2 regions of the Brotocaccenecus cirricatena genome follow, and region 1 is predicted to be linked to the other one. Evidence: a T-box and tRNA genes for the amino acid it is inferred to sense, from the RefSeq annotation. Region 1 holds a T-box; the other holds one or more tRNA genes.
The links. The T-box of region 1 lies ahead of LKD37_RS09450 (valine--tRNA ligase). A T-box ahead of a tRNA ligase gene usually reads a tRNA of that ligase, here a tRNA-Val.
Positions count from the first base shown of each region.

Region 2: it encodes a tRNA-Val, which carries the amino acid that the T-box ahead of LKD37_RS09450 (valine--tRNA ligase) is inferred to sense. The anticodon was not compared.

Region 1 is NZ_JAJEPW010000025.1:8,209-18,947, reverse strand. It holds gene LKD37_RS09450 (valine--tRNA ligase) at 1-1,598, opposite strand, end outside; T-box leader at 1,661-1,891, opposite strand; gene LKD37_RS09445 (VTT domain-containing protein) at 2,047-2,703, shown strand; gene LKD37_RS09440 (barstar family protein) at 2,682-2,936, opposite strand; gene LKD37_RS09435 (ribonuclease domain-containing protein) at 2,939-3,406, opposite strand; gene obgE (GTPase ObgE) at 3,627-4,907, opposite strand; gene rplS (50S ribosomal protein L19) at 5,165-5,506, shown strand; gene ylqF (ribosome biogenesis GTPase YlqF) at 5,626-6,492, shown strand; gene rnhB (ribonuclease HII) at 6,489-7,115, shown strand; gene LKD37_RS09410 (YraN family protein) at 7,112-7,468, shown strand; gene LKD37_RS09405 (dipeptidase) at 7,477-8,406, shown strand; gene LKD37_RS09400 (metallophosphoesterase) at 8,438-9,127, shown strand; gene tig (trigger factor) at 9,217-10,551, shown strand; gene clpP (ATP-dependent Clp endopeptidase proteolytic subunit ClpP) at 10,633-10,739, shown strand, end outside.
Region 2 is NZ_JAJEPW010000051.1:28-10,766, reverse strand. It holds gene LKD37_RS13480 (glycine--tRNA ligase) at 1-696, opposite strand, end outside; gene LKD37_RS13475 (GNAT family N-acetyltransferase) at 944-1,405, opposite strand; gene LKD37_RS13470 (hypothetical protein) at 1,418-1,579, opposite strand; gene LKD37_RS13465 (hypothetical protein) at 1,667-1,831, opposite strand; gene LKD37_RS13460 (helix-turn-helix domain-containing protein) at 1,935-2,177, shown strand; gene rpsT (30S ribosomal protein S20) at 2,380-2,643, opposite strand; gene gpr (GPR endopeptidase) at 2,844-3,671, shown strand; gene LKD37_RS13445 (heavy metal translocating P-type ATPase) at 3,652-5,757, opposite strand; gene LKD37_RS13440 (DUF6110 family protein) at 5,761-6,018, opposite strand; gene prfB (peptide chain release factor 2) at 6,331-7,455, opposite strand; gene ymfI (elongation factor P 5-aminopentanone reductase) at 7,558-8,292, opposite strand; tRNA gene LKD37_RS13425 (tRNA-Val) at 8,402-8,477, shown strand; gene LKD37_RS13420 (leucine-rich repeat domain-containing protein) at 8,684-9,769, shown strand; gene LKD37_RS13415 (hypothetical protein) at 9,900-10,706, shown strand.

The sequences.
Region 1 (10,739 bases):
TTGCCCAGGGACTTGGACATCTTGCGGCCCTTGTCGTCCCGGACCAGACCGTGGATCAGAACGGTCTTGAAGGGCTCCTGCTTCATCTGCTCCATGCCGGAGAAGATCATGCGGGCCACCCAGAAGAAGATGATATCATACCCGGTGACCAGCACGGAGGTGGGATACCAATACTGCAGGTCCTTGGTGTCCTTGTCGGGCCAGCCCAGGGTGGAGAAGGGCCACAGAGCGGAGCTGAACCAGGTGTCCAGCACGTCCTCCTCCCGGGTCAGATGGGTGCTGCCGCACTTTTCGCAGCGGGTGGGGTCCTCCCGGCTGACGTTGATGTGGCCGCAGTCGTCGCAGGTCCAGGCGGGGATCTGGTGGCCCCACCACAGCTGGCGGGAGATGCACCAGTCATGGACATTCTCCATCCAGTTGGTATAGGTCTTGGTAAAGCGCTCCGGCACGAACCTGATGGTGCCGTCCTTCACCACCCGGATGGCCTCCTTGGCCAGGGGCGCCATCTTCACAAACCACTGGGCGGAGATCAGCGGCTCCACGTCGTTGTGGCAGCGGTAGCAGGTGCCCACGTTGTGGGAATAATCCTCGGTCTTGATGAGGTAGCCCTGCTCCTCCAGGTCCTTGACGATGGCCTTGCGGCACTCGTAGCGGTCCATGCCGTTGTACTTGCCGCCGTTTTCGTTGATGGTGCCGTCGTCGGCGATGACCCGGATCACCTCCAGGTTGTGCCGCAGGCCCACCTCGAAGTCGTTGGGGTCGTGGGCGGGGGTCATCTTCACCGCGCCGGTGCCGAAGCCGATCTCGCAGTATTCGTCGCCCACGATGGGGATCTCCCGGTTCATAATGGGCAGGATGCAGGTCTTGCCGATGAGGTGCTTGAACTTCTCGTCCTCGGGGTTCACGGCCACGCCGGTGTCGCCCATCATGGTCTCCGGGCGGGTGGTGGCCACCACGATGTCGCCGCTGCCGTCGGCCAGGGGGTAACGGATATACCACAGGTGGCCGGGCTTGTCGGTATACTCCACCTCGGCGTCGGACAGAGCCGTCAGGCAGTGGGGGCACCAGTTGATGATGCGGCTGCCCTTATAGATCAGGCCCTTGTCATACAGCTCGCAGAAGGTCTCCCGGACGGCCTTGGAGCATCCCTCGTCCATGGTGAAGCGGGACCGGTCCCAGTCGCAGGAGGAGCCCATCTTCTTCTGCTGCTCCACAATGCGGTTGCCGTACTTTTCCTTCCAGGCCCACACGCGCTCCAGGAACTTCTCCCGGCCCAGGTCATAGCGGGTCAGGCCCTCCTGGCGCAGGTTCTCCTCCACCTTGATCTGGGTGGCGATACCGGCGTGGTCCGTGCCGGGCAGCCACAGGGCCTCATACCCCTGCATCCGCTTGAAGCGGATGAGGATGTCCTGCAGGGTGGCGTCCATGGCGTGGCCCATGTGCAGCTGGCCGGTGACGTTGGGGGGCGGCATCACGATGGAAAAGGGCTTCTTGTCGGGATTCGGCTCCGCCTTGAAGCAGCCGCCGTCCATCCACATCTGGTAGATCCGGGGCTCCACCTGCCGGGGATCGTACACCTTGGGTAATTCTTTTCGCATAGCTATTCTCCTTGTCTGAGTATTTGGCAAAACAAAAAGGCCCGCTCCGTTTTGCCATAGCAAAACAGGGCGAACCGTAAAAAGTCCGTGGTACCACCTGTATTCGGGAAATCCCGCACTCATGGGCGCGGAAAACGCCCTGTCCCGATAACGGAGGACATGCCGTTGCAGCCTACTGTCAGTTCAGCCCAAGGCTCCGGGACGACTTGGGCGGCGCATCACGGGAGCTTCCACCAACCGCTCCCTCTCTCGGCATCCGCAGACCGCCTACTGCTTCCCATCACAGCCGTTTTCAATATGTGGGCATTTTACACCATTCCCGGAAAATTGTCAACTATTCCTTTGCCCGGGATTCAGAATTTGTTCAAAATCCCGCCGCATACTTGATTTGTTCACAAAATTATGGTATAAATTCTTCTATATTTTATCCAAGGAGGCTGTGCCATCCATGAAAAAGACCCTGCGGGACTATCTGCCCATCCTGCTGATGTTGCTGTGCACGGCAGGCTTCGGCATCCTGCTGCTGACAGGCGTGCTGGACCTGAACACCATTCCCCAGCTGGTGGACCACCGGCCCGGTCTGGCGGTGGCGGTGATCCTGGCCCTGTTCGCGGTGAAGGGCATCTCCGGCGTGGTGGTATACAACGCGCTGGTGGTGGTTGTGTCGCTGATCTTCCCGCTTCCGGCGGCCCTGGCCATCAACGCCGTGGGCACGGCCCTGTGCCTGTCCATCTCCTATTGGATCGGCCGCTCCACCCGCACCGAGAGCCTGGAGGGCCTGCTGAACAAGCACCCCAAGCTCCAGAAATATTTCGCCGCCACCCAGGAATACGGCTTCGTCTCCTGCTTCGCCATCCATATGCTGGGGCTGAACATGGAGGTGCTGGGGGTGCTGTTCGGCATGATGCGGCTGAATTACTGGTCGTATCTGGCCTCGTCGTGGCTGGCCATCATGCCGGGCATGGTGTGCTTCTGCATTCTGGGCAACAACCTGGATTTCCGCAATCCGGTGTTCTGGGCCCTGCTGATCGCGGACGGTCTGCTGATTCTGGGCGCCCTGTGGTACACCCGGCACAAGCTGGGTCAGTCCTCCAAGCGCACCTGAAGCAGCTCGTTCTCCTCCGCCGCGTCCCGCAGCACCGCCAGCGCCCGCTGCATATAGTCCTCCTCCGGCCAATTCTCCACATGGATGGTGGTGGGCACGGACAGGTCCGTCAGGCAGTCATACAGGGCGTCCAGGCTGCGGCCGTACCATTCCGGCAGCTCCAGCGCCTCTGACAGGGCGTCGTGCAGCTGTTCCCGGTTGGTGATGTCATTTCCGTTCAGGTGGATCTGCATAGTCATTCTCCTCCATACAGCAGTTCAAAGGTCTTGTAGTGATCGCCGGTGTAGTAGATCAGGCCGTCGTTGGAAAACACGATGCGCTCCGCTCCCCGGGAATCGGCCCCCAGGGTGTTGATGTCGCACTCGGTCCAGGTGCGGCCGTCGGCCTCCGGCAGCAGGCCCTCATAATTGCCGAACCGGCTGCCGCCGATGCAGCAGCCCGGGGCGTAGGGCTCCAGGGAGCCTCCGGTCCAGCCCAGCTGCTGGGCCTCTTTTTTTGTGATGAAATTGTCCGGCAGGCGGCCATACAGGTGGATATACAGCGCCACATCCTCTTTTGTGGTGTATGTATCCTCCCGGGCCAGCTGCTGCTCCTGCTTCGGGTCGGCCGGCGGGTCCTGCTCCTCCGGCAGCATCACAAAGCTGCACGCCGTCAGGGACAGCGCCATCACCAGCGCCAGCAGAAGCGCCGTCAATTTTTTCATGGAATTCCCCCCTTTCCGTGTTTTGTCAGTATAACATATCCCGCTCCGTTGTGCAACCGAAACAATTCCCCTCCGGTGATTTTCCGGCTTTTGCCGCATTTCGCACAAGGTAGCGAGATGAAGTCGTTTCGTTCATATGGCGCATAATGATCCCGCTTCATCGCAAAAATAACATCAGAGGCCCCAAAAAAGCCGCCGGTTCAGGAACCGGCGGCTTTTTTCAGCGCTGATACTCAAATTCCAGGTTGTACATGGACACAATGTCGCCGTCCTGGATGCCCATGCGCTCCAGCTGGTCAAACAGGCCGGACTGGCGCAGCATCTTGTCGAAGTACATACGGCTTTCGTAGTCGGAGAAGTTGATGTTGGCCATCAGCCGCTGCAGCCACGGGCCCTCCACCAGCCAGGTGTTGTCCTCCTGCTGGATGTTGAGAGGCTCGGAGGTGTCGATCTGGGGCGGGCGGGGGACATACTCCGGCTCGTACACCGCCACCGGCGGCAGCTCCGCCAGCCGGGCGGCAATGGCCTGCACCAGCTCCCGGGTACCCTGGTGGGTGGCGGCGGACATGGCCATGAACGTGTAGCCCGCCTCCTCCACATGGACACGGAAGGCGTCCAGCTGGGCGGGGTCCGCCAGCAGGTCCGTCTTGTTGGCCACCACGATCTGGGGCCGGTCCGCCAGCTCCGGACTGTACTGCCGCAGCTCCTGGTTGATGGCGTCAAAGTCGGCGATGGGGTCCCGGCCCTCGCTGCCGGACACGTCCACCAGGTGGACCAGCAGGCGGCAGCGGTCGATGTGCCGCAGGAAGTCGTGGCCCAGGCCCGCGCCCTCGCTGGCTCCCTCGATGATGCCGGGGATATCGGCCATGACGAAGGACACGCCCTCGTCCACATACACCACGCCCAGGTTGGGGTACAGGGTGGTGAAGTGGTAGTTGGCGATTTTGGGGTGGGCCTTGGACACCACGCTCAGCAGGGTGCTCTTTCCCACGTTGGGGAAGCCCACCAGTCCCACGTCCGCCAGCAGCTTCAGCTCCAGCACCACGTCGTGGCTCTCGCCGGGCAGGCCCGCCTTGGCAAAGCGGGGCACCTGACGGGTGGGGGTGGCGAAATGCTGGTTGCCCCAGCCGCCCCGGCCGCCCTTGCACAGCACAAAGGGCTGGTCGTCGGACATATCCTTGATGATCTCGCCGGTTTCGGCGTCCCGGATCAGGGTGCCCCGGGGCACGCGGATGGTCAGACTCTGGCCGTCCTTGCCGCTTTTGCGGCCGCCCTGGCCGTCTACACCGTTGGCCGCCACATATTTGCGCTTATAGCGGAAGTCCATCAGCGTGGACATATTGTCGTCCACCCGGACGATGATGCTGCCGCCGTCGCCGCCGTCGCCGCCGTCGGGGCCGCCTGCGGCGATGTATTTTTCCCGGTGAAAGGCGACGGCTCCGTTGCCGCCGTTTCCGGCCCGGACGGTGATGCGGGCCTTATCAATGAATCCATTTGCCATATCGTTACCTCATCTGAAAGAATACGTTTTTATCTTACCCATTTTACAGGAAAAACGCCGTCCCGTCAAGATGCGTCTGCTTCCCTGACGACGACTCTTTTTTTCAGGGAAAGCGCAAAAAAAGCTTGCAAAACCGGCTCGGATGTGATATCCTATCATGGCGTAAAAAGGGCGGTCCTCTGCCGCCGGGGTCCGGAACGAGTCGGACGCCGCATACATGACGGCACGAACGCCTATATAAACAGGAGGAAATATCCATGGATCTGATCAAAGCACTGAACAAAGAGCAGCTGGAGAAGGAAGTTCCCCAGGTGCAGGTGGGCGATACCGTCCGCGTGCACGTGAAGGTCAAGGAAGGCGCCCGCGAGCGTATCCAGGTCTTCGAGGGCACCGTCATTGCCAAGAAGCACGGCGGCATTGAGGAGACCTTCACCGTCCGTCGTATCTCCTACGGCGTGGGCGTGGAAAAGGTGTTCCCCGTGCACTCCCCCTCCATCGCCACCATCGAAGTGGTCCGCCACGGCTTCGTGCGCCGCGCCAAGCTGTACTATCTGCGTGACCGCGTTGGTAAGGCTGCCAAGGTCAAGGAGAAGCTGTAAGCTGTATCCCCCGAAAAAAGAACGAACGCCCGCAGACAGCGGGCGTTTTTTCTTTTGCCAAGCGGCGGAAAATATGATATAATTTCTTAGTTACGAAGGAAATACGAGAGGTGAACGACATGCAGGTTGATAATCTGAGCTGGTTCCCCGGGCACATGACCAAGACCCGGCGGATGATCACGGCGGAGATCAAAAATATGGACGCCGTGTGCGAGATTCTGGACGCGCGCATTCCCCTGTCCAGCCGGAACCCGGATGTGGACGAGCTGACGGCGGGCAAGCCCCGGCTGGTGGTCCTGAACCGGGTGGACCAGGCGGACCCCGGCGAGACCCGGCGCTGGACGGCTTATTTCCGGGAAAAGGGCTATGCTGTGCTGGAGGCCAATGCCAAGGGCGGCGCAGGCACCGCCCAGTTTGCCGCCGCTGTCCGGGAGCTGCTGCGGGACAAGCTGGCCGCCTGGGCCCAGCGGGGCCAGGCGGGCCGCACCGTGCGGGTCATGGTGCTGGGGATCCCCAACGTGGGCAAGTCCACCTTTATTAATAAGGTAGCCCGCCGCAAAACCGCCCGGGCCGAGGACCGGCCCGGCGTCACCCGCAGCAAGCAGTGGGTGCCGGTGGACAGCACTCTGGAGCTGCTGGACACCCCGGGCATTCTGTGGCCCCGGTTTGACGACCCGGAGGTGGGCAAGCGCCTGGCCTTCACCGGTGCCATCAAGGACGACGTGGTGGACATGGAGGAGCTGGCCTGCTATCTCATGGACTATCTGGGCCGGCGGTATGCGCCGGTGCTGGAGGATCGGTACAAGATCGACGTGCAGCCGGAGGACAGCGGGTATGACCTGCTGGAAAAGGCCGGGCGGAAGCGGGGCTTCCTTATGCGGGGGGCCCAGGTGGACACCCAGCGCATGGCCCGGGTGCTGCTGGACGAGTTCCGGGGCGGCAAGCTGGGCCGGTTCACCCTGGAGACTGTGGAGGATGCGCAATGAAGCCGGATGAATCCCTGGAGCAGGCGGCCCGGCAGCGGGGCTATGCCATTGTGTGCGGCTGTGACGAGGCCGGTGCAGGACCCCTGATGGGTCCCGTGTGCGCGGGAGCGGTGATTTTGCCGCCGGGCTGCAATATCCCGGGACTGGACGACTCCAAGAAGCTGACGGAGAAAAAGCGCGAGGCCCTGTATGCCCTCATCACCGAGCGGGCTGCGGCCTGGGCGGTGGCCTCCGTCAGCGCGGCGGAGATCGACGCCACGGATATTTTAAGCGCCCGGATCCGGGCCATGGCGCTGGCCATCGAGGCCCTGACCCTCCGCCCGGACTACGTTCTGATCGACGGCAACCGGGACCATGGGCGGTGCGCCTCCATCGACCTCCCCCATGAGACGGTGGTAGGCGGCGACGGACGCAGCGTATCCATTGCGGCGGCGTCCATCCTGGCCAAGGTCACCCGGGACCGGTACGTGACGCAGGTGCTGGACCGGGAATATCCCCAGTATCTGTTTGCCCAGCACAAGGGCTACGGCACGAAGCTGCACTACGCCATGCTGGACCAATACGGTCCCTGCCCGGAGCACCGGCAGTCGTTTCTGAAAAAGTGGAAGGAGCGGCAGTCATGAGCCGGGCCGAGGGCACCTGGGGCGAGGCGGAGGTGGCCAACTATCTGCGCCGCCGGGGCTACACCCTGCTGGCCCACGGGTTTCACTGCCGGTTCGGGGAGATCGACCTGATCGCCCGAAAGGACGGCGTGCTGTGCTTCGTGGAGGTCAAGACCCGGACCAATCTGTCCTGCGGCCTGCCCCGGGAGTACGTGACGCCCCAGAAGCAGCAGCGGCTGCGGAAAACGGCGGCGTGGTATCTGATGGTGAAGGACCTGGACTGCCCCGCCCGCTTCGACGTGGCGGAGGTGTACGCTGAGGGTCCGCATCCCCAAAAGGCCAGCCGCATAGAGTACATTGAGAACGCATTCTGAGGTGACGTATGGAACATATTCCCTATTTTGACGCGCATTGCGATACCATTTACCGGTGCCTGCGGACCGGAGCGCAGCTGCGGGAAAACGATGCTCATCTGGATCTGCACCGGGCGTCGAGCTTCGGGCGGTTCGCCCAGGTGTTCGCCCTGTATCAGGACCCGGAGGAGCTTCCCCGGGGCAGCACCATGGTCCGGGAGGGACAACTCCTGCATCAGAAGTTCCTGCGGGAGATGGAGCAGAACCGGGACGTCATTGTCCACTGCCGCACCGGCGCAGAGGTGGACCGGGCCGCGGCAGACGGGAAAATGGCGGCGATTCTCTCCATAGAGGGGGCCGAGCTCATAGGCTGCGACCCGGGACAGGTGGAGACGGCGGCGGAATGGGGTGTGCGGTTTCTCAACCCCGTGTGGAACTGGCCCAATGTCCTGTCCGGCGCCAACTGCCGGGACACGGATCGGGGCCTCTCCCCTCTTGGCGCCGACTTCCTGCGGCAGCTGGAGGCGTTTCATATTTATCCCGACGTGTCCCACATCAGTGATCCCGGCTTCTGGGATGTGGTGCGCCTGGCCCGGGGGCCGGTGGTGGCCACCCACTCCAACAGCCGGGCCCTGTGCCCCCACCGGCGCAACCTTACCGATGACATGTTCCGGGCCATCCGGGACAGCGGCGGCGTGGTGGGGCTGAATCTGTACCGGCCGTTTGTGGGTCCGGCGGGCACCATGGAGGAGCTGGTGGCCCATGTGGAGCACTTTCTGTCCCTGGACGGGGAGAAAATCCTGTGCCTGGGCGGCGACCTGGACGGCTGCGAGGAGCTGGCCGCCGGAATGCAGGGCGTCCAGGACATGCCCCGCCTGTGGCAGGCCCTGGCAGCCCGGGGCTATCCCCGGCAGCTGCTGAAGGACCTGTTCTGGAACAATCTGCGGCGGCTGATATAACGATATACTATAATAAGGAAGGAGGTGCCGTATGGCGCTGTATGCCATTGGCGATCTGCATCTGTCCCTGGGGTCCGACAAGCCCATGGAGATCTTCGGGGACGGCTGGAAGGACTATGTGGCCCGCATCCGGGAGGGATTCTCCGTGCTGACGGAGGACGATGTCACCGTGCTGTGCGGCGACCTGTCCTGGGGCATGAGCCTGGAGGAATCGCTGGAGGATTTCCGGTTCATCGACGCCCTGCCGGGAAAGAAGTACCTGCTCAAGGGCAACCACGACTATTGGTGGAACACCGCCGCCAAAATGGAGCGCTTTTTCGCCGAAAACGGCCTGACCACCATGGAGATCCTCCACAACAACTGCCGGTTCTACGGGGACACGGCTCTGTGCGGTACCCGGGGCTGGTTCTATGAGCTGGATAACCAGGGCACCCACAACGAAAAGGTTCTGCTGCGGGAGATCGGGCGGCTGGAAACCTCCCTGAAGGCGGCGGGAGATCACGAGAAGCTGTGCTTTCTTCACTACCCGCCTCTGTACCAGGGGTACCAGTGCCCGGAGATTCTGCGGCTGCTGCGGGAATACGGCGTGAAGGTGTGCTGCTACGGCCATCTCCACGGTCCCTCCCACCGCCGGGCCCTGCAGGGAGAACGGGGCGGAACCTCGTTTTTCATGGTGTCCGGGGACTATTTGGGCTTTCATCCCAAAAAAATTTGTGATTAGAGCAAAAAAGTGTGGAAATTGAAATTGTTTTCTGCTATTATATAGAATTGCATTGATACGATTTAATGCTGAACGGAGGAAAAATCAAAATGAGTGTAAAATCCTGTGAAAAACTGGACAAGAGCAAGGTCGCACTGACCATCGAAGCAGATGCCGCCGCCTTTGAGGCCGCCATCAACAAGGCGTACCTGCAGCAGCGGTCCAAGATCAGCGTTCCCGGCTTCCGCCCCGGCAAGGCTCCCCGCAAGATGATCGAGAGCATGTACGGCGCAGAGGTCTTCTATGAAGAAGCAGTGAACATCCTGCTGCCCGACGCCTATGAGGCCGCCGTGAAGGAGCAGGAGCTGAAGGTCGTCGGCTATCCCGAGGTGGAGCTGGAGTCCTGCGGCAAGGACGGCGTGGTGTTCAAGTGCACCGTGGCCGTGTATCCCGAGGTGACCCTGGGCCAGTATAAGGGCCTGGAGGCCCCCAAGGCCGAGGTCAACGTCACCGACGAGGACGTGGACAACCGCCTGAACGAGATGGCCGACCGCAACAGCCGTCTGGTCAGCGTGGAGCGCGAGATCCAGAAGGGCGACACCGCCGACATCGACTTCGAGGGCTTCGACAACGGCGTGGCCTTCGACGGCGGCAAGGGCGAGAACTTCGACCTGGAGATCGGCTCCGGCAGCTTCGTCCCCGGCTTCGAGGATCAGCTGGTGGGCATGAAGGCCGGCGAGGAGAAGGACATCGACATCACCTTCCCCGAGAACTACAACCCCGAGCTGGCCGGCAAGCCCGTGGTGTTCCACGTGAAGGTCAACGAGGTCAAGCACAAGGAAGTCCCCGCCATTGACGACGAGTTCGCCAAGGACGTGTCCGAGTTCGACACCCTGGACGAGCTGAAGGCCGACACCCGCAAGCAGCTGACGGACGACCGCGAGGCCGCCGCCCAGCGTGCCTTTGAGGACGCCCTGATGCAGAAGGTGGCCGACGGCATCCAGGCCGACATCCCCGATGAGATGGTGGACGTTCAGGCCCAGCAGATGATGGAGAACTTCCAGCAGCAGCTGGCCGCCCAGGGCATCCCCTTTGACCAGTATCTGAAGATGACCAACACCACCGAGGACGACTTCAAGAAGCAGGCCCATGAGCCCGCCCTGCAGCAGGTCCGCATGGATCTGGCCGTGGCCGCCCTGGTGAAGGCCGAGGAGCTGGAGGCCACCGCCGAGGAGATCGAGGCCGAGATGAAGTCCGTGGCCGATAAGTACGGCATGGACCTGGATACCATCAAGAAGTATCTGCCCGAGGCCGACGTCCGCGAGCAGGTCCTGCGCAGCAAGGCTATCAAGGCCGTGGCCGACGCCGCCGTGGCCGTGGCTCCCGTTGTTGAGGAGACCAAGGAAGAAGCCAAGCAGGAAGAGGAAAAGAAGGACGAGGAATAATTTTTCGTCCCCTGCTTGAGATACTCACCGGGCGGGTATAATGGGGTTGAGTTTCATCTATTTGTACAGGAGGTCATTTCTATGAGTTTAGTCCCTTATGTTGTGGAGCAGACCAACCGGGGCGAGCGTTCCTATGACATCTTTTCCCGGTTGCTGAACGACCGCATCATCTTCCTGGGCGAAGAGGT
Region 2 (10,739 bases), on a different contig from region 1:
GAAGAACTCCAGCTCCATCTGTTCAAACTCCCGGACACGGAAAATGAAGTTGCCCGGGGTGATCTCGTTGCGGAAGGACTTGCCGATCTGGCACACGCCGAAGGGCAGCTTGCGGCGGGTGGTGCGCTGGGTGTTGACGAAGTTGGTGAAGATGCCCTGGGCGGTCTCGGGACGGAGATACACGGTGTTCTTGGCGTCCTCGGTGACTCCCTGGAAGGTCTTGAACATCAGGTTGAACTGGCGGATATCGGTGAAATTATGCTTGCCGCAGGAGGGGCAGGGGATGTTGTGCTCCTCGATGAAGTCCTTCATCTCCTGCTGGGTGAAGGCGTCGATGGGCTTGGGCAGCTCCACGCTCTCCTGCTGGCACCAGTCCTCGATGAGCTTGTCGGCCCGGAAGCGCTCCTTGCACTCCCGGCAGTCCATCAGGGGATCGGAGAAGCCGGACAGGTGGCCGCTGGCCACCCAGGTCTGGGGATTCATGAGGATGGCGGCGTCCTGGCCCACGTTATAGGGGTTCTCCTGGACGAACTTCTTCCACCAGGCCTTCTTCACGTTGTTTTTCAGTTCCACGCCCAAAGGACCGTAGTCCCAGGTGTTGGCCAGGCCGCCGTAGATCTCGGAGCCTGCGAAGATGAAGCCCCGGTTTTTGCACAGGGCCACGATCTTGTCCATGGTCTTTTCCGTGTTTTTCATGTGTCAAATCTCCTTTATGTGATGTTTTTGGATGCAAAATAAAAGCCGCCCTGAGCCATAACAGCTCAGGGCGAACGAAATAACGTCCGTGGTTCCACCTGAATTTGGATACATCCACACTCTTGTGCCTGTAACGGGGCCTCCGGCGGGCATTTCCTCCCGCGGCTCCGGGCTGCCGCACCCATCATCGCCTGCAACAGGTTGAGAATAACACGTTTCCCCCCGGGAGTCAAGGAAAATTTGCGGCTTATTCCAGGGACATGACGTACACCTGGCAGGGGTTTCCTTCGTCCCACAGGGTGGGGAACACCTCAAACTCCCGGAAGCCCAGGGCCAGATAAAACCGGTTGGTCCGGTCGTACTCCTCATATTTCCCCATCTGCACGGTTTTCACCTGCATAAAGGCGTACCCGGCCCCGGCGGCGGCGTCCCTGGCCTGCCGGAACAGCTGGCGGCCTATGCCTCGGCGGTGATACTCCTTCCGAACGCCCATGACATACAGCTCCACAGTGGCGTTTCCCGTTTCCTTCAGATACAGAAAACCCACCGGCCTGTTCCGGTCATAGGCGCAGAAGAATATCCTGCCTGCGCTTTCCCGGATATACTCCTCCCGGGCCTCCGGAATGCCGAACCACTCCGGCAGCGCCTCCAGAATCAGGCGCGTTACGGCCTGTTTTTCCGCCGCATCGGTAAGCTGTCTGATCTCCATAAATCCCCTCCGTCACATGGGAGACGTGACCCACAGGTATCCCAGCACGGCTGTGCCGACGGCCATAACGGCCAGCGCTCCGCCGCCCAGGGCCTTGCGCCCGGACCGGAAGGCAATGACCGCAAGGCCGGTCAGGGCCAGACAGGCAAGCAGTAAAATAAAGGTGAATCCCATGGCGACCTCCTTAAAAACACATTGGAATGCCCTGTATTCTATCACAGAACCGGATCATCCACAAGCCTCCGCATGAAAATTTGCGGATTATTCCGCCGGGTCCGCAGTTTCTATGTATAGCTCCTCCGCATCCTCCAGCGCGCGGCGAAGAACGCTTGCATAGGGGATAGCCAGGGGAATCTGCTCCAAGGGGTCGATCACATCGTCCAAAGCTCCGCACAACAGGGCATACATTTTCTGATAGTCCGCCATTTCGCGCCTCCAAATCGTCTACGCATAGCCTATAGTAGCACGCGTAGCCTATTTTGGCAAGCCCTTTCGGATATGCTATAGGAAAAAGTCCGGGAGGTGCAGCATGAAAACCAACGAGGCGGTCCGGGACCGCATTCTTCGTCTTTGCCAGGAGCATGACATGACCATCAACCGGCTGGCCACGGTCAGCGCACTGCCGCCGTCCAGCATCAAGAACATCCTGTATGGGAAAAGCCGGAATCCGAAGCTGCTGACCATCAAGCTCATCTGCGACGGCCTGGGGATCACCCTGGGGCAGTTTTTCACCGCCCCGGAGTTTGACAACCTGGAGCAGGAACTGGAATAAAATAAGAAGGATGTCCTCAGCGGGCCGCGTCAACCCCGGCGGGTTCGGGCGGGGCACACGGGCCCTGTAGGCCCTCTCAGTCACCTTCGGTGACAGCTCTCCCAAAGGGAGAGCCAAGTCCGTAGGGCCCGCTGCCCTCAGCGGGCCACGCCCCCGGAAATAAAAAAGGACGTCCGGCGGGACGTCCTTTGGTTTGGTTTCATCAACCGATCTGATTCAGCTTCAGAGTCAGAGCGCTCTTCTTGTGGGCTGCATTGTTCTTGTGCATCAGACCCTTGGCAGCGGCCTTGTCGATGGACTTCACCGCGACCTTGTAAGCGCCCTCGGCCTCGGTGCGATTGCCTTCCACGGCAGCAGCCTCGAACTTCTTGATAGCAGTCTTCAGCGCAGACTTGTTGGCCTTGTTGCGAGCGTTACGAACCTCGGCGATCAGCACGCGCTTCTTAGCAGACTTGATATTCGGCAAACCAAACACCTCCCCGGCGATAAATTTTCGTGCACGGGCACCTAAATACCCAGGCAGGATAGTATTTTACCAGCTTTGTCCGAAAATTGCAAGCACTTTTTGAAATTTCTCTGCACTTTTTCGCATATTTTCTTTTCTCCGGGGGAAACTGGGCCATAGCCACAAGATTTAGTAGCATCAGGGGGGCGATGACCATAGATATGAGCACGACGCGGACGGACCTGGCCCTGGAGTCGGTTCAGGCCGCCTGTTCCGGGGCGGAAACGGGGACCATTTCCGGGGTACGCAGCCGGGAGCGGACCCGGGAGGGCTATGCCGTCACGGACATCCGGGTGGAGGATGAGGACGGGGCCCAGGCCCTGGGCAAGCCCGTGGGACGGTACGTCACCGTGGACCTGGGGCCGTATTTCCGCCGGGAGGCGGACTATTTCGACCGGGGAGTCCGGTGCCTGGCAGGGGAGCTGGCGGCGCTGCTGCCGGAGGGGCCGGTGCTGGCGGCGGGCCTGGGAAACCGGGCCATGACCTGCGACGCCGTTGGCCCGGCGTCCATAGACAACCTGCTGGTGACCCGGCACATGATCCGGGCCATGCCCCGGCAGTTTGCGGATTTCCGGCCGGTGGCGGCGGTGTGTCCCGGGGTGCTGGCCCGGACGGGGCTGGAGGCCCTGGAGCTGGTGCGGGGAGCCGTGGAGCGGGTGCGCCCGGCGGCGGTGATCGCCGTGGACGCCCTGGCCGCCCGGGACAGCGCCCGCCTGTGCGCCACGGTGCAGCTGTCGGATACCGGGCTGGTGCCCGGCTCCGGCGTGGGCAACCGCCGCAGCGCCCTGGACCGGGGCACCCTGGGGGTGCCGGTGATCGCCGTGGGCATCCCCACGGTGGTGGACGCCGACCCCCGGGCGGGGCTGTTCCTGACCCCCCGGGACATCGACCAGCGGATCCGGGAGCTGGGCCGCCTGCTGGGCTACGGCATCACCCTGGCCCTGCAGCCGTCCCTGACGGCGGCGGACGTCACCGCTCTGCTGGGGTAGGGGAGGGCAGCTCCGGGCTCAGGTCCGTCATGCTTTTCAGGCTGATGCCCAGGGTGGACATGTTGTGCAGCAGGGCGGAGGTGGTGGGCGGCAGAAGGCCCGCCACGCCCAGCAGGATCAGCGACAGGTTGAAGCCCACGATGAACCGGTAGTTCCGGTGGATCCGGGCCATCAGGGCCTGACTCAGCCGGCGCAGGGTCACCAGCTCAAACAGATCCTCCGAGGCGATGGTGATGTCGGCGATCTCCCGGGCAATGGCCGCGCCGGTGGAGATGGCCACGCCTGCGTCGGCCTCGGACAGGGCAGGGGAGTCGTTGACCCCGTCGCCCACCATGATGACGGTGCGTCCGGCGGCCTTCTCGCTGCGGATGAAGGCGGCCTTGTCCTCCGGCAGTACCTCGGCATACACGGCGTCCACCCCCACCTCCCGGGCCACGGCCTGGGCGGTCTGGCGGTTGTCGCCGGTCATCATCACCACCTTGCCGATGCCGCAGGCGTGAAGGGCGGCCACGGCGTCCCGGGCCTCCCGGCGCAGGGGATCGTGGATGCAGATCACGGCGGCCAGCTCCCCGGCGATGCACAGGTACAGGTGGGAATAGGCAGGGGAGAGGGTCCGGAACTTCTCGTCCTCCCCCTCCGGCACCCGGCAGCCCTCGTCCTCGAACACGAAGTGGGCGCTGCCGATGAGGACCTTTTCCCCCTCCACCATGCTGGAGATGCCGTGGGCCACCACATACTGCACCTGGGAGTGGTACTCCTCGTGGGACAGGCCCCGGGCCCGGGCCTCCTCCACCACGGCGTTGGCCATGGAGTGGGGATAGTGCTCCTCCAGGCAGGCGGCCAGCCGCAGCATCTCCTGGGGGTCACGGCCGCCGAAGGGCACGATCTCCGCCACCCTGGGGGTGGCGTAGGTCAGGGTGCCGGTCTTGTCGAAAACGATGGTGTCCGCCTGGGCCACGGCCTCCATGAACCGCCCGCCCTTGACGGAGATATGGTGTCCGCTGCACTCCCGCATGGCGGAGAGCACCGCAATGGGAATGGCCAGCTTCAGGGCGCAGGAGAAGTCCACCATCAGCACCGACAGGGTCTTGGTGACATTCCGGGTCAGCAGATACGTCAGCGCCGTGCCGCCCAGGGTATAGGGTACCAGGCGGTCCGCCAGCCGGGAGGCCCGGTCCTCGGCGGTGGATTTCAGCTTTTCGGATTCCTCGATCATGCGGACGATGCGGTCATACCGCCCGCCGCCGGAGGCCTTTTCCACGCAGACCACGCACTGGCCCTCCTCCACCACGGTCCCGGCGTATACATAGCTGCCGGGCCGCTTGGCCACGGGCATGGACTCGCCGGTCATGGAGGACTGGTTCACCATGGCCTCGCCGCCAGCCACCCGGCCGTCCAGGGGGATCACGCTGCCGGTGCGGATGACGATGCGGTCCCCGGCCCGGACGGCGTCGATGGGGGTCAGTACCTCGGTGCCGCCGGCCTGGAGCCAGACTTGGTCTACATGCAGGGACATGGCCCCGGCCAGATCGGCCACGGACTTCTTGTGGGTCCATTCCTCCAGGATCTCCCCCAGCCGCAGCATGAACATCACGGACCCGGCGGTGGCGAAATCGCCCCGGGCCATGGACACGGTGACGGCGGTGGCGTCCAGCACGGCCACGGACAGGCGGCCATGCCACAGGGCCGAAAGCCCCTCCCGGATGTACTTCACCGACCGGATGACGGCCAGCGCCGTGGTCACCGGCGCCGGAAGAAACAGCCGGGAGACCATGCGGCGGGCCACGGTCATGGTGAGCTTGTCCTCAAACTCCCGGTTCAGGGCCCGGGAGGTGTGCTCCGGCACCAGGTCCATGGCCTCCGCCCGGGGGAAGGAAAAGGCGGCCAGGGCGGCGATGACGTCCCCCCGGCCGCAGGCGAAGCAGACCACCGCGTCCCGGGTCCGGTCATAGACCTTCACCTCCGTGACGCCGTCCACCGCCCGCAGATAGTATTCCAGAACGTCCGCCTGGCGCAGGGTCATGGCGGGGCAGTGCAGGCGGACCCGCAGCCGTCCGGCGGACTCATGGAGAATGCTGCATTTCATGGCTTATTCCGCCTCGGAAGCATCCTCGATCACGGCGTCGGCCTCCTGTTGGGCCCGCTGCTGGTTGATGGCCTTGGCGTCGGCGTAGATATCCTCCGCGTTCTCCCGGACGGTGGTGACGGTCTCCATAACGCTGTCCTTGGCCCGCAGCACGGCGGCGGTGGTGTGGGTATAGACCTTCTTGGCGTCCTTGCTGGACAGGACCTTGATGCCGGCGGTGCCGAACAGCACACCGGCGGCGAACAGACCGAATTTCTTCATGATGTTACCTCCTATGGTTTGATGGCTTAAATTAGAGCAGTTTAACTCCTGGGGATACTATACCATTGCCCGGGGGAAAATGCAAGACGTTTTCAAAATAAACTGCACAAAATTGCGGAGTTCCTGCCGCAAAAAGCTGCAAATCTGCCGGAATCGGCAGTTTTCGGCGGAGCACATGGGCCCCGCCGCAGGGAACGGGGCGGCTTCCGGGATGCGTCCGTAGGGGCCGGGTTCTACCCGGCCCGAGAGCACCGGAACAAAAAGCCAGAGGCGGACCGGCGGTCCGCCTCTGGGGGGCATAGTCGAATGCAATTACTTTTTGATCTCGCCGTTGGCGGCGGCGGTCAGGTAGGCGTTGATAAACCCGTCAATATCGCCGTCCATGACGGCCTGGATGTTGCCCATTTCGTAGCCGGTGCGGGTGTCCTTGGCCAGGGTATAGGGCATGAACACATAGGAACGGATCTGGCTGCCCCACTCGATCTTCATCTGCACACCCTTCAGGTCGCTGACCTTCTCGGCGTGCTGCTGCATCTTCAGCTCCGCCAGCTTGGCCCGCAGCATCTTCATGGCGTTGTCACGGTTCTGGAACTGGCTGCGCTCCGTCTGGCAGAACACCACGATGCCGGTGGGCAGGTGGGTCAGGCGGACGGCGGAGGAGGTCTTGTTGATGTGCTGGCCGCCGGCGCCGCTGGAGCGGCAGGCCTGCATTTCGATGTCCTCGGGGCGGATCTCGATCTCGCTGTCGTCGTCCAGCTCGGGCATGACCTCCACGGCGGCGAAGCTGGTCTGCCGCCGGGCGTTGGCGTCGAAGGGGGACACCCGGACCAGCCGGTGGACGCCGTTTTCGCTCTTGAGGTAGCCATAGGCGTTGTCGCCCTCGATGAGGATGGTGGCGGACTTGATGCCCGCCTCGTCACCGGCCTCGTAGTCCATCAGCTGATAGGTGTAGCCGTGGCGCTCGGCCCAGCGGGTGTACATGCGGTAGAGCATCTCGGTCCAGTCCTGGGCCTCGGTGCCGCCTGCACCGGCGTGGAAGGTGAGAATGGCGTTGTTGGCGTCGTATTCGCCGGACAGCAGAGCCGCCAGACGGCGCTCGCTGATCTCCTTTTCCAGGTTGTCGTACCCGGCGGTGACCTCCGGCAGCAGGGAGGCGTCGTCCTCCTCCTGGGCCATTTCGCACAGGGTCACGGTGTCCTCCCACTCGGACACCAGCCGGTCATATTTCCTGATGCGGTGCTCCAGGCGCTTGATCTGCTGGGACACCTTCTGGCTGTGCTCGATGTTGTTCCAGAAGCCGTCCTGCTCCGTCTCGGCCTGCAGGTCCTTCAGCTCCTGGCGGTCCTTGGGGATGCCCAGGGCCTTCTCCAGCTCGCCCAGAGTGGGCTCCAGGGCCTGGAGCTTCTGTTTATACTCGTCGTATTCAATGACTGCCATAGTCGGTCGTCTCCTTATCGAAAAAAATTCCTTAGCTTATCTATTATAGCCGGATATGGCTGTTCTGTAAAGGAAAATATACCCGTTTCCGGGAACTTTTCTTCACAGGATGAAGCCGCCGTCGCAGGTGAGCACCTGGCCGGTGATGAAGGAGGCCCCGTCCCCGGCCAGGAAGGCCACGGCGTGGGCAATGTCCTCCGGCGTGCCCAGGCGGCCCAGGGGCGTTTCCTGAGCCAGCTGCGGCAGTACCTCCGGCGGCAGGGCATCCAGCATATCCGTGCGGATGACTCCGGGGGCCACGCAGTTGACCCGGATGTGGGTGGGGGCCAGCTCCATGGCCAGGGACCGGGTCAGGCCGATGAGCGCCGCCTTGGTGCAGGAGTATGTCACCTCACAGCTGGCGCCCCGCTGGCCCCAGATGGAGGAGATGTTCACGATGCAGCCTGCGTGCTGGTGGAGCATGTGGGGCAGCACCGCCTGGATGGTGTGAAAAGCGCCGTCCACGTTGACGGAGAAGTAGCGGCGCCACAGCTCCTCAGAGATGTCCTGGAACAGGGCCTGGCCCGCCACACCGGCGTTGTTCACCAGCAGCGACACCGGGCCGAAGGTGTCCTCCACTCGGCGCACCATGGCCTCCACCTGGTCCCGCTGGGACACGTCCGCCCGGACCATCATGGCCCGGCAGCCCTCCGCCGTCAGCTGCTCCAGCAGCGACCGGGCGCAGTCCTCCCGGACCCGATAGTTGATGCACACGGCCCAGCCCTGCCGGGCCAGCTCCGCCGCCACGGCCCGCCCGATGCCCCGGGATGAGCCCGTTACCAGCGCGATTTTTTCCATGATGTTTGTCCTCCTGGGTGGTTTTGAGGAGAGTATAGCAAAAAAAATGAAACTTGGCAAGAAAACTGTTGACAAATTGGGGCAGACCGTGTAAAATACATACTGTTCCGCGCGGTTAGCTCAGCTGGTAGAGCACATGCTTGACGTGCATGGGGTCACAGGTTCGAGTCCTGTACCGCGCACCATAGCTGAAAAGCCCTGAAACCACTAAGGTTTCGGGGCTTTTGTCATTCTGTTGGCTGGCTGTACCCCATCCGAACACCCGGGCGTGTCTTTTGACCCGGCAAAAAATATGATATATCGCTCACTGCAAACGGCCTGTTTTGACAGGCGCAGGATGACCTGGTATAATGAACCCGATAGATTGGGAGTTGAAAGGGAGAATGCATTTATGAAAACCTATACTTATGCAGGCGATTATTCCAACATTGAAACTCGGGACCCTCTTTTAGAAGAGGGTATTCTTAGCGGTCAATACGGCACATTGCATTTTAAACAATGTGTAGATGGATATGCTATATATAACTCTTCTTTTCCGGGAAGCGGTTTTGTCCCTATCGTAACTGCTGCCAATATAGGATATCCGAATTATATTAACGGGATCCCTGTGACCGAAGTTCATAACTCAGTTAACGTCTTTAATAATTTTGGGAATCCGATCGCCATTGAAGGTCGTAACTTGAAACGAGTGTATCTGTACATTGGACGCAAACCGAGAGGAGACAACCTGCGTAATGATGCTGCAAAGATGATAATGGCCATGTTGGACTCAATGGACGGGAACCGAGAAAAATCCGATCCGCTCAAAATATCGATTGAATTTTACAACGAAGGAAACACTGTCGACTTTTGCGAAATAAGATATGACAAAAGGTGTATCTTGAGTCATGTTGCATCTAAAAGACTGGAAGTAGTTGCACCTTCTGTCATTCTGGCAGACAAAGCATATGGATTTCTTGAGTACGCTGCGTTTTCAGGGCGCGTTCATCCATATACATATAGTGACTGGGATGGTGAAAGAGAAAATACGGACTATTTTGAAAACATAGAAAGTTTAAGATTTGTCGACGGATCACTGAGCGGAAATGTGTGTTGGAGCTTTAGCGGGTGCAAATCGTTGGAACGAGTTCATCTGGCAAACGGGATACAAAAAGTTCCACCTCGCGCATTTGCTGATTGTTCTTCCCTTACGGATTTGTACATACCTGATACAGTTTCCCAAATAGGAGAATATGCCTTTGCCGGTTGTACAAAATTAGCAAGAATTCATTTGCCCTCCAATATCACAAAAATTCCCAAGGGCCTCTTTATGAACTGCTCTTCCCTTGAAAAATGCTATCTTTCTGATAGCATCGAAGAGATTGGGGGTGAAGCATTTATTGGATGTACTGTGCTGCGAAAACCTTGGATTCCAAAGGGAATTAAAAAAATTGATGCGACTGCATTCGACGATTCATCATGGGCTAAAATTTTTTGATCATTTCCCAATGTTTGTACGCATCAGTATCTAACAGGAAAATTTCATTTGTCTAACCAATCAGCAGCAGTTCCGTTTCCCGCCTGTCACCGAACGACCCCCATCTCAACAATTATACAGGAGAATGCCCATGATCGTGACAATCGATTCCTTTGAGAAATACCGGGCGTTCATCCAGGACATTTCGCGTGACCCATTCTTTTGTGACCCACATTTCACATATGACCCCGATAATCTTTACGGTTCACTGCACCGGAAGGACGAATCCGCATTTGCCGTTGTGACAGACGGGACCGTGCAGGGCCTGTTCGTCTGGCTGATTCTTCCCGACCGGCGGTACATGGAGATGCTGATCGGGCTGACAAGGTCTGAGGCGGCCTTTTCCGAGATGCTGTCCCATCTGGCGGAAAGCTATCCGGGCTATCAGGCCGATTTTGTGCTCAACCCGAAAAACACGGCCCTATTTCGCGTTCTGACCGGGAAAGGCGCTTATTTTGACAGGGAACAGCAGAAAATGCTCCTGACCGGCCCTGCACCCGCCGTATCAACGGACTGTGTGGAGCCATACGCGGAAAAGTGGCAGGCCCAGTACCGCGCGCTGCATCGCACGGACACCTACTGGACGGCGGAGCGCGTCCTTTCGGCGCCGGAGCGGTTCCGGGTTTTCCTCGCCGTGGAGGACCGGCAGCTTCTGGGATACCTGGACGTTACATACGGCTGCGATATAAATGAACCGTATGATCTGTTGGTCAGGCCCGGACTGCCTTTCCGGAAATATGCGGTCCCCCTGCTGGCAGAGGCGGTCAGACGAAACGGGCCGAACCGGATGATGGCGCTGGTTTACACAGACGCGGCGGAGGAAATCGCGGCCTACGCTGCGTCCGGATTTGAGAAGGTCGAGGGGCAGAACAGCGTGTACGCCTCTTACCTGCTCTGATAAACGGGCGCTCTCTGATGGTGCAGATGGATA